DNA from 2 places in the Listeria tempestatis genome. Region 1 is predicted to be linked to the other one. Evidence: predicted binding sites of a transcription regulator. Region 1 holds the regulator's gene; the other holds the start of a gene.
The links. The regulator Rex, encoded in region 1, represses fermentation and respiration genes when NADH is low (regulators of the CRP and FNR family bind a similar motif). The targets are predictions, from matches to a motif close to TTGTGAAATATTTCACAA.
Positions count from the first base shown of each region.

Region 2: R8923_RS12470 (flavocytochrome c) is a predicted target of Rex. The motif match lies at 2,945-2,962, and genes of this name have one in related genera.

Region 1 is NZ_CAUYTK010000004.1:29,808-36,173, reverse strand. Features, by position in the region: gene R8923_RS06790 (ABC-F family ATP-binding cassette domain-containing protein) at 1-1,823, opposite strand, end outside; gene R8923_RS06785 (redox-sensing transcriptional repressor Rex) at 2,107-2,751, shown strand; gene R8923_RS06780 (DUF2238 domain-containing protein) at 2,974-3,678, shown strand; gene R8923_RS06775 (sirohydrochlorin chelatase) at 3,815-4,519, shown strand; gene R8923_RS06770 (precorrin-2 dehydrogenase/sirohydrochlorin ferrochelatase family protein) at 4,522-4,959, shown strand; gene nirB (nitrite reductase large subunit NirB) at 5,056-6,366, shown strand, end outside.
Region 2 is NZ_CAUYTK010000013.1:553-6,918, forward strand. Features, by position in the region: gene R8923_RS12465 (glycoside hydrolase family 1 protein) at 1-1,261, shown strand, start outside; gene R8923_RS12470 (flavocytochrome c) at 1,338-2,858, opposite strand; gene R8923_RS12475 (histidine phosphatase family protein) at 3,123-3,764, opposite strand; gene xylB (xylulokinase) at 3,858-5,348, opposite strand; gene xylA (xylose isomerase) at 5,360-6,366, opposite strand, start outside.

The DNA of each region.
Region 1 (6,366 bases):
AATTCATGTTCGAGCGAAGCGATTTTTCCGTCACATTCTTCCATTTTTTCCTCAATAAGAGCGAGCTTTCGTGTTTTTTGTCGTAATAATTTTTGTGCTTCCTTACTTTGCTGGTAAGCTGCCTTATTAGAAGGGTTTTCAGTTTGTAAGGGGAACTTGCCATTTTGAAGCTTTTCTTCCATTTCAAGACGTGCAATTTCCTTATTTTCCGCGAGTTTCTCCTGATAATAATCATAATCGCCCAAATAACGCGTTGCCCCGTTTGGACTAAGTTCAATGATATCTTGTGCGATGCGGTTAATAAAATAACGGTCATGCGAAACGAATAAAATGGTACCCTCAAAATCAATCAGCGCCGCCTCTAAAACTTCCTTACTTTCAATATCCAAATGGTTGGTCGGCTCATCTAAAATAAGCACGTTCGCCCCAAGTAGCGTTAGCTTAGAAAGCGCAAGACGGGCTTTCTCACCGCCACTAAGCGTATCTACAATTTTTAACACATCATCTTCTGTAAAAAGAAAATTTCCAAGTGTCGTGCGGACAGCCTTTTCATCTAGTTCCGGATATTCATCCCAAAGTTCTTGTAAAATCGTTTTTTTGGAAGAAAGCTTAGCTTGCTCTTGGTCGTAATACCCGATTTTAACGCCAGCGCCAAAGCGAAAATCGCCCTTCAAAACAGGGATTTCACGAATGAGTGATTTTAAAAGGGTGGACTTGCCAATACCGTTTGGCCCAACTAGTGCAATACTGTCACCGCGCTTCATTTCAAACCGAACATTTTGCGCCACCAATTGCTCTTTCGAATAACCAATGGCCACATCTTCAACAAATAAAATATCGTTTCCAGGGATGCGGTCAAATTGAAATCCAAAATGGGCCGCTTTTTCATTTCCTTCTGGCCGATTTAAGCGGTCCATTTTCTCCAGTTTTTTCCGCCGGCTTTGCGCCCGTTTAGTGGTTGACGCACGGACGATATTACGAGCAACAAAGTCTTCCAATTTAGCTATTTCCGTCTGTTGTTTCTCGAATTCCTTCCAATCTTTTTCAAGCTGCTCCTCCTTTAAAACAAGAAAACGACTGTAATTTCCAACATAATGCGTGATTTTTGTGCGGGAAATTTCATAAACTTGGTTCACAACCCGGTCCAAAAAGTAGCGGTCGTGCGAAACGATGAGAAGCGCGCCTGCATAATTTTGCAAATACCCTTCGAGCCACGAAAGCGTTGCAATATCAAGGTGGTTCGTTGGTTCATCTAAAATTAAAAGATCTTGTTTGGATAAAAGTAGTTTTGCAAGTGCAAGTCTCGTTTTCTGGCCACCACTTAATGCCGCGACTAATTTCTCATAATCTTCTTCGAAAAAATGGAGCCCATGAAGCACGGAACGAATTTCGGCTTCATACGTGTAACCACCCCGTTCTTTGAAAAGGTGTTGCAGCTCATCGTAACTATCTAAAGCTTGCTTTGTAGCCAGAGCATCTGCATACATGTCGCCATCTGCCATCTTTAATTCCATCTCGCGTAGCTCGCGTTCCATGTTACGTAAATCTTCAAAAACGGTTAGCATTTCATTCCAAATCGTTTTGCTGGATTCAAGTCCCGTATTTTGTGCTAAATAGCCAATTCGCACATTTTTCGGTTTTGAAATTTGCCCCGCATCATAGCCAGTTTGCCCCGCAATGATTTTTAGAAGCGTAGATTTCCCCGCCCCGTTTCTGCCGACAAGAGCAATACGGTCATTCGTTTTAATTTCTAATTTTATATTTTCTAAAATTGTTTCAGCACCAAAGTACTTGGCAATTTGTTGTACTTGTAAAAGAATCATATTTTTCTCTCCCATCCTTTTCTAGTTTATCTTAAAGACGTGTCTGTTGCAATCACACATTTAGTCTTGTGAAATCATTAGCATTAATTGTGATTTTACGTTACAATGTAAGTAGAGGAATAAAATAAAAGCTGGTAAAATAAAGGTTTTCTAAATATGTGAGCAAAAAGTTTGTGCATTTTATGTGAAATGTTTATAGTATATAAGCAAGCATGTGAACGAGAGAACAGTTAGAATGCTTGAAAACGAACTATATTTTATCAGGAAGAAGGGACTAATTGGCATGATGGATGAAACGACAAAAATTCCACAGGCGACAGCAAAACGCTTACCGCTATATCATCGCTATTTGAAATACTTACATGAATCAGGAAAAGAGCGCGTATCTTCAGCAGAGTTAAGTGAAGCTGTAAAAGTGGATTCTGCAACAATTCGCCGCGATTTCTCATATTTTGGCGCACTCGGTAAAAAAGGATATGGCTATAACGTATCTTACATTCTAGACTTTTTTGGAAAAACACTCAGCCAAGATAAAGAAACTAACGTTGCCATAATTGGAGTAGGGAATCTTGGAACCGCGCTACTTCATTATAACTTTATGAAAAACAATAATATTCGAGTATGTGCCGCATTTGATGTGGATCCTGCAAAAGTAGGTAGCGTTCAACAAGATATTCCGATTTATCATTTAAATGATATGGAAGAAATTTTAAAAGAAAATAATGTTGAAGTAGTTATTTTAACCGTACCATCTGATGAAGCACAAACAACAGTGGACAAACTTATCGAAGCAGACGTGAAGGGCATTTTAAACTTTACACCAGCACGAATTAGTGTGCCTAAACAAGTACGTGTCCACCACATTGATTTAACGACTGAACTACAAACGCTTATCTACTTCTTAGAAAACTATCCATCTAAAAACTAAAATAATGGAATAGCTGACCTTATTAGCTTAAATAAAAATGGTCTTCAAATTAAAGTAAAACAAAATATTTTACGCAAAACCAAACTGATGGCAAATGATGCGACTTTCGATAAAGCCAAATACCAAAGCGGAGGCTTTTACGATGAAGATTACCAACTGTCATCAGTTTGGCTAGCACTTAAATGTGCTTGTTTTCGATAAGAGGTGAAAAGAATGAAACGACTGAAAAAATTAAATTGGACGCAGTGGGTCGCCCTTTTTATTTTTGTATCCATGGGAATCTCGATGATTGTAACAATTTTTGAAATTTTTACGGCCCCAACAGTACAGCCAGCAGATGGTCCGAAAGTGACGCTCCGAAGCGATTATATTTTCTTATTAGTAGAAATTATTTTAGGAATTATCATTTTAGCATTGCCATCGATTGTTTCTAGACGCTTTAAATTTGAAATTCCAGGACTTGTTTACCTTATGTTTATCGTTTTTCTATATGCATCGATTTATCTTGGGACCATTCAACAATTCTACTCGAACGTTCCACATTGGGATAAAATCTTACACACATTCAGTGGCGCAATGCTAGGTGCGATAGGATTTTCCTTTGTTAGCTTGCTAAATGCGAATGATAAAGTCGTTGTGAATATGAAACCTGGTTTTGTTGCAATATTTTCCTTCTGCTTTGCAGTAACGCTTGGCGCTTTTTGGGAAGTTTATGAATATACGTTTGACGCTATTTTAGGATTAAACATGCAGCGTTTTGAACTCTCTAACGGAACGCCACTCGTTGGGCGGGCTGCTCTCGAAGACACCATGACAGACGTGATTGTAGATATTATTGGTGCATTAGTAATCGCCATTATCGGATACTTAGCACTAAAAAAAGGTCGTCCGTGGATGAAACAATTCGAATTTAAACGAACAAAATAAACCTTTATAAAACGTTGAAGTCGGTTAATAACTGTACCTCAACGTTTTTTATTGAAAATGGGATTTTCCCTAATAGACATTTTGTGTAGCCTCAATTTATAGTGAGAGGACAGGTTTTAAAGAGCGGAGTGTTAAAATGAGAACTGGAATTTTATATGTTTCACATGGAAGTCGTGTAGCGCATAATAATGAAAAGGTATCCCGATTTACATCTGAAATATATCCTCTTTTGGGAAATGAAATCCCGCAACAAACAGCTTTTTTAGAAGGCGATGAGCAAACCATTAAATGGGGAATCAATGATTTAGCCAAAAAAGGTGTTGAAAAAATTATCGTCATTCCATTACTGCTTTTTACAGCTACTCATGTGAATGAAGATATTCCGCGTGCCTTAGCGGAATCCACAAAAGAAAGACCATTCCTTACATTTAAAATAGTATCGCCGTTAGCTGAAATGCCAGGCATTGAAAATATCTTAGTCCGGAGAATTTGTATGCATGTACATACGAAAATGACAACACTTTATTTCATTGCCCATGGCTCAGCGAAGTATCCTGAAATTCCTGCCAAATTACATGCAATTTGTCAAAAAGTAGAAGCACAACTAGGCATTAAAACAAAATCCGCTTTCTTATATGGTGAAAAGCCGTATATGGAAATTTTACAGCAAGAAAAAGGTGAGTTGCTCATATATCCTTTTTTCCTTTTAGATGGATTACTCGTTTCTAAAATCGAAATAGCTGTGCATGAAAAATTTCCAGAGGCGACTATTCTACCTTCGCTTAATTTAGATGATGACTTGAAAGATCTTATCATAACTGAAATTAGGAAGGAGCTTTAAAAATGGGCTATATCGTTAATCTGTCACTTACAAATAAAAGAATCGTTGTCATCGGTGGAGGAAGAATCGCAAAACGAAAAGTAGAAGGATTGTTAAAAGAAGAACCCAATTGCCGCATTCATGTCGTAGCACCAGAAATTCGAAGTGATTTTCCAAAAGCTCCCAACCTTACTTTTGCTAAAAAGATCTATGAAAAAGAAGATTTGCTTGAGGCCCACCTCATTTTCGCTTGCACAAATGATGCCACCATCAATCAAACCATTGGTCGCGAAAAATCAATTTTCCAGTGGATAAATGATGTGAGCGACAAAACAGAAAGCGATTTTAAAAATGTCGCCCTAGCCAAGTATCAAAATTTCCAAATTGGAATCGCAAGCCGAGACGGCAACCCAAACGCCAGCTTACAATTTAAAAAATCCTTAGAGGAAAAGTTTAGGTAAATCCCTAATTCTTTCCCTCTTTTTTTAATGCTATCCTAAAAGGTGATAATATGTATCATATTATGTTCATAACATCACAAATTAGGAGTGGACGGCATGGAAAAGGAAAAATTAGTTTTAATTGGCAATGGCATGGCGGGTGTTAGATGTATAGAAGAAATTTTAGAACGCGACCAAAATCGATATGACATCACGATAATTGGAGCAGAAAAATATCCTAATTACAATCGAATCATGCTATCCAATATTTTGCAAAAAAAGATGACAGTGGACGAAACGATTACAAACCCACTTGAATGGTATACGGAAAATAATATCGAGCTACTAAATGATAATCGGGCAATCCGCCTAGACTCAGAAGCGCAAATGATTGAACTGGCTGACGGTAAAACGGTGAGCTATGACAAATGTATTTTGGCAACAGGCTCACGCCCGTTTATTTTACCAATCGAAGGAGCCGACTTAGAAGGTGTTGTCGCATTTCGGACAATCGAGGACACCGAAAAAATTTTAGATTATGCGAATCGATATAAAAAGGCGGCTGTTATTGGCGGTGGACTTCTCGGATTAGAAGCTGCAAAAGGCCTAGTCGATCAAGGAATGGATGTTACAGTAGTGCATTTAGAAAACTGGCTAATGGAAATGCAACTAAATGAAGCAGCTGGACAACTATTAAAAATGGATTTAGAAAAACAAGGACTAAAATTCCAAATGGCAACAAAAACGGAAAAAATTCTTGGAACAAAGCATGTTAGTGGATTAGCTTTTTCTGACGGGACAACTTTAGATACCGATCTGGTTGTCATGTCAATTGGCATAAGACCAGAAAAAGCACTTGCCGAGGCAGCTGGGATTGCTACTAATCGTGGCATTCTTGTTAATGATTATTTAGAAACGAGCGTTTCCAATATTTATGCACTTGGAGAATGTGTGGAGCATCAAGGAACTTGCTATGGCTTAGTAGCCCCTTTATACGAACAAGGAAAGGTATTAGCCGATTATTTAACTGGGAAAGAAACCGAAGGCTATAAAGGAAGTATGACGCACACCGCGTTAAAAGTATCTGGCTGTGATTTGTTTTCAGCAGGACTCATAAAAACGGATGATGAAATAAAAGCGATTGAAGCACATGATGAGTGGAACAATAGTTACAAGAAAGTATTTATTAAAAATGGTCGTGTGGTGGGGACAATTTTATACGGAGATACGGCAGATGAAAATCGCTTTTTAAAAATGATTACGCAAAAATTAGATATTAGTGATTTAGGCCCCGTGTCACTACTTACATCGCCAAATGATGACACAAGTGATGATGTCTCAACTTGGGAAGATAGCGAAACCGTTTGTGGCTGTAATGGTGTTACGAAAGGTACTATTTTAGAAGCCATAAGCACACATCATTTAACA
Region 2 (6,366 bases), on a different contig from region 1:
CCATTACCATCGTTATAAAGAAGATGTTAAATTGATGGCAGACGCTGGGTTAAAAGCATATCGCTTTTCAATTGCTTGGTCGCGTATTTTCCCGCAAGGTAAAGGGGAGGTCAATGAGGCTGGCTTGAAATTTTATGATAACTTAATTGACGAGTTATTAAAATATGATATTGAGCCCCTCGTGACAATTTATCATTGGGATATTCCACAAGCATTGTTTGACGAGTACGGGGGCTGGGAATCACGCGAAGTCATTCGGGATTTCACTAATTATGCCATTACGCTATTCAAACGTTACGGTGACCGCGTTAAATATTGGGTTTCTTTAAACGAGCAAAATATTTTTGTTGGAATGGGCTACGGACAGGCGCTTCACCCTCCAAAAGTTTCGGATTTAAAACGGATGTACGAGGTTAACCATATCGCGAACTTGGCGAATGCTAATGTTATTTTGGCCTTTCATGAAATTGTTCCTGATGGGAAAATTGGGCCAAGCTTTGCATATACTCCTCACTATCCGATTGATACAGATCCAAAAAACGTTCAGGCAGCCGATGATGCTGAGGAATTAAATAGTTATTTCTGGATGGATGTTTATGCTTATGGTCGCTATCCAAGCGCAGTTTGGAAGTATCTAGTAGAGCATGATATCGCGCCTACAGTTGAAGATGGCGATATGGAATTGCTTCGTGCCGGTACACCTGATTTTATGGGTGTCAATTATTATCAATCCGCAACAGTTGCTTTTAACCCACTTGATGGTGTTGGTATGAGCAATGAAATGAATACAACGGGTAAAAAAGGGACTTCAAAAGAAACAGGGGTACCAGGCGTTTACAAAAAAATGGTTAATCCTTTTGTGAAAACAACAAACTGGGACTGGACTATCGACCCTAAAGGTTTACAAATTGCCTTACGCCGCATTAATAGTCGCTATCAACTTCCTATTTTAATCACAGAAAATGGTTTAGGGGAATTTGATAAGTTAGAGGACGGGCAAATTCACGATGAATATCGAATTCAATATTTGGCTAGTCATGTGACGGCAATTCGTGATGCGATTAGCGATGGTGTAAATATGCTCGGCTACTGCACTTGGAGCTTTACGGATTTGCTTAGTTGGTTGAATGGTTACCAAAAACGTTACGGTTTTGTCTATGTGGACCGTGATGTATCGGATGATGCACCGATGACGCGCATTCCAAAAGATAGCTTCTACTGGTATAAAAAAGTAATTGAAACAAACGGGGAAGAATTATAATCATTGTTATTTTTGCTCATAAAAAAAGCAGGGTGGCTCTCTAGCCACCCTGCTTTTTGATAAGGGTTATTTCAATTTATTGTGCATTCACAAATTCTGCTGATTTAATGCCTGCTTGGCGACCGAAAATAATAATTTCTGCTACCGAGTTTCCGCCAATTCGATTTTCTCCGTGTAAACCGCCAGTTACTTCCCCTGCCGCGAATAAGCCGGTAATGGGTTGACCCTCTTTATTTAGAACCTCTGTATTCGTATTAATTTTTACACCACCCATTGTATAGTGAACACCTGGGCCAATTTTGATTGCGTAGTAAGGTGCCTTAGATAAATCATTTTCCATACCTGTAGTACGGCCAAACTCAGCATCTTTCTTATCCGCTATACTTTGATTCCATTTTTCTAGTGTTGTTTGCAATTCAGTAGCTGGAACATCGATTTCATTTGCTAGAGCTTCTACCGTATCAGCCTTTTTCACAAATCCCATTTCTTCATATTGCTTAATTGCTTTCACACGTTCCGTTACCCCCGCATCAAAAACTAAATAAGCCGATCTTTCAGGCAACGTATTGATAGCCGCAGTCACTTTATCTCGTGTGTTAAGTTCATTTGTGAAGCGTTTGCCATCGCTATTTACTAAAATGGCACCTTCACCACGAACAGCTTCCCCAATTAAGTATGACTTTTCTTGCTGAACAGTTGGATGGACTTGAATTTGATCCATATCAACCGTTGTGCCACCAAGTTTTTCAATCATCTTAATCCCATCACCAGTGCTGCCTTCTTGGTTTGTTGTCACATATCCTTTTAAATCAGGACGGACTTTTTCAATTAATTCAGCATTTGCACCATATCCACCTGTAGTGACAACAACTGCGTCTGCTGCAATATTTTTTTCTGTCTTATTATTGAACGTCACTTTTACGCCGTTTACTTTGCCATCTTTTTCGGTAATTTCTGTTACATTTGCATTTACAAATGTTGGAATTTCTTCTTTTTGCACATTTTCTAATAAACCATCTACTAAGTATTGACCTACTGCGGAACCATCTTCTGGACGATGCGTCCGTTTTTCATTCATTCCGCCAGTAATCGTAATATTATTTAACGTAATTCCTTTTGAATCTAGCCAATCAATTGCGCTAGCAGAATTATCTACAAAGAAGCGAAGCATCTCTTTATCATTTGTTCCGTGTCCACCCGCTAAAGTTTCCTCATAAAAGAGGTCATTACTGTCTTCAATTCCTTGTTCTTTTTGAAATTTGGTTTCTGAAGCATTCATGCCAGATGACGCCTTGGATGTATTGCCTCCAGCAACGGGCATTTTTTCAAAAATAACTGGATTTAATCCCTTTGCTTTTGCTTCAAGGGCTGCAGACATTCCCGCGCCACCTGCACCGATAATAATGATATCGTAGTTATCTTTTAATTTATCTAGTGATGTATAGCTTGCTTGTGATGCTCCTGAATTTGCTTCTGTTGCTTCCTTTTTTTCACTCGACTTACTTTTCTCGTTTGACTTATCACTAGACCCGCACCCTGCTAGTACAAGTGTGATAGAAAGGATAAAAATAAGTGTCGCAAGTAATTTCTTTTTCATCGTTAAACCTCCCAATTTTATTCCCTTTTCACGTTTATACCCTTACCTTGTGAACACATGAACAATAATAACATAAAAAAAGAAGCTTGTGTGCGTATTCACAAAAAAAGTGCTCAAAAAATTAGAAATGGCACTTGTAATAGATATGACAATACGATTTTTCAAAAAAAGAACGCTTAAATACGATTACAAAACGAAAAAAATATACACCTCAGCATAAATCAAGCCGCTAACCTAAACTAAGGATAGCGGCTTTTTTCAGTATTAAACGCGAGCTTTTTCCAAATGCGCCACATCATTTAGCTTAACAATATGGAATTTACCATCGCTATACTCTACTTTACTAATACTCGTATTTAAAATCCGTTCACCCTTTGAGCGATGATCGGCCATTTCGCCACCCGCTAGAAGGAACATGAGAAGCGTTAACGTCATGCCGTGAGAAACGACCAGAATATTACCACTTTTTTGTTCAGAAATAAGCTTTTGCATGCCTTTTTGAATTCGTGTTTCCAGTTCGTAGTAAGTTTCACCGCCATTTTCACTTGCGTCAAAAGTCGCTGGGCTATGTAACATGGCTTCGCGCGCTTCTTTAAACTGAATATCTAATTCGCTAACACGTATACCTTCCCACGAGCCAAAGCTCATTTCACGAAATTCTTCTGTTAGATGGATTGGGACTTTTTTTCCGCTTAAAATGTATTTAGCGGTATCTTGTGTACGTTTACTCGGACTTACATAAGCTGCTTTAAAATGAATATCTTGAAGGGCTTCGCCGACTAAAATCGCACCATTTTTACCTTCCGAAACAAGTGGAGAGTCTCCCCAGCCTTGCATTTGTCCAGTTAAATTCCATTCTGTTTTGCCATGTCTTACAAAATAAATTGTCAGTTTGCCTTGTTCCAATTTATTGCCTCCTATATTTTAAAACACTAGTGTTCTCATTGTAACACTCTATGTATTTTTTTAAAAGAGGACAAAACATGGGCATTTCTTACTTTAAAGCTTATCTAGACTCATTGAAAGCGGTTTAGTTGCCTTGTAAATTTCACGATAAATGGCATATATTTTTTCATATTCCATGACATTTTGATTATTTGGCTCGTATATCTCATCGCGGTATTTCACAAAAACGTCCGCGCATGCATTTAAATTGGGATATAAGCCGAGACCTGTTGCAGCAATCATTGCGGCACCAACACCTGGACCCTGTTCACTCGTCAAGGTTCGAATATTTCGATTATACACATCTGCTTGCATTTGGAGCCACAGCGGATTTTTTGCACCCCCACCAACTGCAATAATTTCTGTTGCATCACGATTTGCCAGTTTTAAAAGCTCAAAAGCGTCACGAAGCGAAAAAGTAATCCCCTCTATAACCGCACGCATGAAATGACTGCGCGAATGGCGACCGTCAATACCAATAAAAGCACCGCGAATCGCACTATCTGTATACGGCGTGCGCTCACCGCTTAGGTAAGGCGTGAACAAGAGACCTTCCGCACCAATCGGAATCGCCTTTGCGCCCTCAAAAAGATCATCAAAACTTACTTCTGGCGCAAACGTCTGCTTAAACCAGTTCAAACTATTGCCCGCAGAAAGCGTCACACCCATTGAATAGAAAGCATCTTCTTCTACATGATTAAAGAAATGTAAAGGAGATACGTCAGCCTCCAAAACGTGTGATTCGAAACTGAGGAAGACGCCACTCGTCCCAATGCTCGAAAGTGCCAAACCTGGTTTGGTGATGCCAGCACCAATTGCGGCCACCGCGTTATCCGCTCCGCCCATGAATACTTTGACACTCGTTTGAATCCCAAGCTGCAAAACAATTTGTTCGGTGACAAATCCGGTACAAGTCGTAGATGAAACGAGCTTTGGAAGCTGTGATTTTTGGATGTCAAACGCGGATAGGATTTCCTGTGAGTACGTTTTGTGTGCCACATCGAGAAGGAGCGTGCCCGCCGCATCAGAATAATCCGTGCAGAGTTCACCCGTTAAAATGAAAGCGAGATAGTCTTTTGGTAGACAAAAATGCGCCGCTCGTTCCCATGTTTCTGGCTCATTTTGTGCAAGCCACACTAGTTTTGGGAGTGTGAACCCTTCCAACACATCATTTCTCGTAATCGATTTAATTTGCGGTAACTTTTCGCGGATGTAGGCGCACGCTTTTGTTGTCCGTACATCATTCCAAAGAATAGCAGGGCGCACCACTTGCATCTCGTCATCTAAAACAACTAAGCTGTGCATTTGTCCGGAAAAGCTAATTCCCGAGAGCTCTTTCTTTAAATTGGGCACCTCCGCATGAAGCGCCTGAAACACTTCTTTTAGTGCACGCACCCATTCAGAAGGCAATTGCTCACTGTAGCCCTTACGCTCACCTATTAGCGGGTACTCCGCCGAAGATTCGGCAATCAAATCGCCTGCCTCGCTCATCAAAACCGCCTTTAGCGCGCTCGTTCCTAAATCCAACCCTAAAACATAAGCCATTTTTTTCTCCTTTAAATTAAATAATCGTTCAAGCGGGACTTCACATATTCAATGTGGCTTGACGCGTTTTTGACTTCCTCATTTGCTAGCGCATATTCAGTTAGCGTTTTAAGATCTTCCTCACCATTTAAAATGCGTGCGCCAATTCCTTCGCGGAAGCTTTGATATCGTTCTTCCTTGATTTTTTCAAAAAAGCGATCTTCCGTCAATTTTGCTGCCGCTTTTAGTCCGCGTGCATATGTGTCCATACCCGCGATGTGAGCCAAAAGAAGGTCTTCCATTTCAAAAGAACTGCGCCGAACTTTAGCGTCAAAATTAATCCCGCCTGGTGCTATCCCACCGTTTTGGAGGATTTCATACATTGTAAGCGTCGTGTCGTAAATGTTCGTTGGGAATTCATCGGTATCCCAGCCAAGTAGTAAGTCGCCTTGATTGGCATCAATTGATCCAAGTGCATCATAAGTGCGTGCCACGTTCAATTCATGTTCAAAAGTATGACCAGCAAGCGTCGCATGATTGGCTTCTAGATTCAATTTAAAATCATTTTCGAGACCATATTTTTGCAAGAATGCCATTGTTGTCGCCGCATCAAAGTCATATTGATGTTTGGTTGGTTCTTTCGGTTTCGGCTCAATTAAAAATTGTACGTCATGACCAATTTCTTTTGCATAGCGAATGGCCATTTTATACATACGCGCCATGTTAGCCTGTTCAAATGCCATATCCGTATTTAAAAGCGATTCATACCCTTCACGGCCGCCCCAAAAGACATAATTCTTACCACCTAACTTTTTACTAATATCAAGACCTTTTTTAATTTGCGCCGCGGAATGCGCATATACATCAGCATTATTTGTTGAAGCTGCGCCATTTAAAAAGCGTGGGTGCGTGAATAAATTTGCCGTATTCCAAAGCAATTTAATCCCCGTTTGCGTCATTTTTTGCTGAATTAAATCTGTAATTTCATCTAAATTGCGCATAAATTCTTGAAGCGAGTCCCCTTCAGGTGCGATGTCCA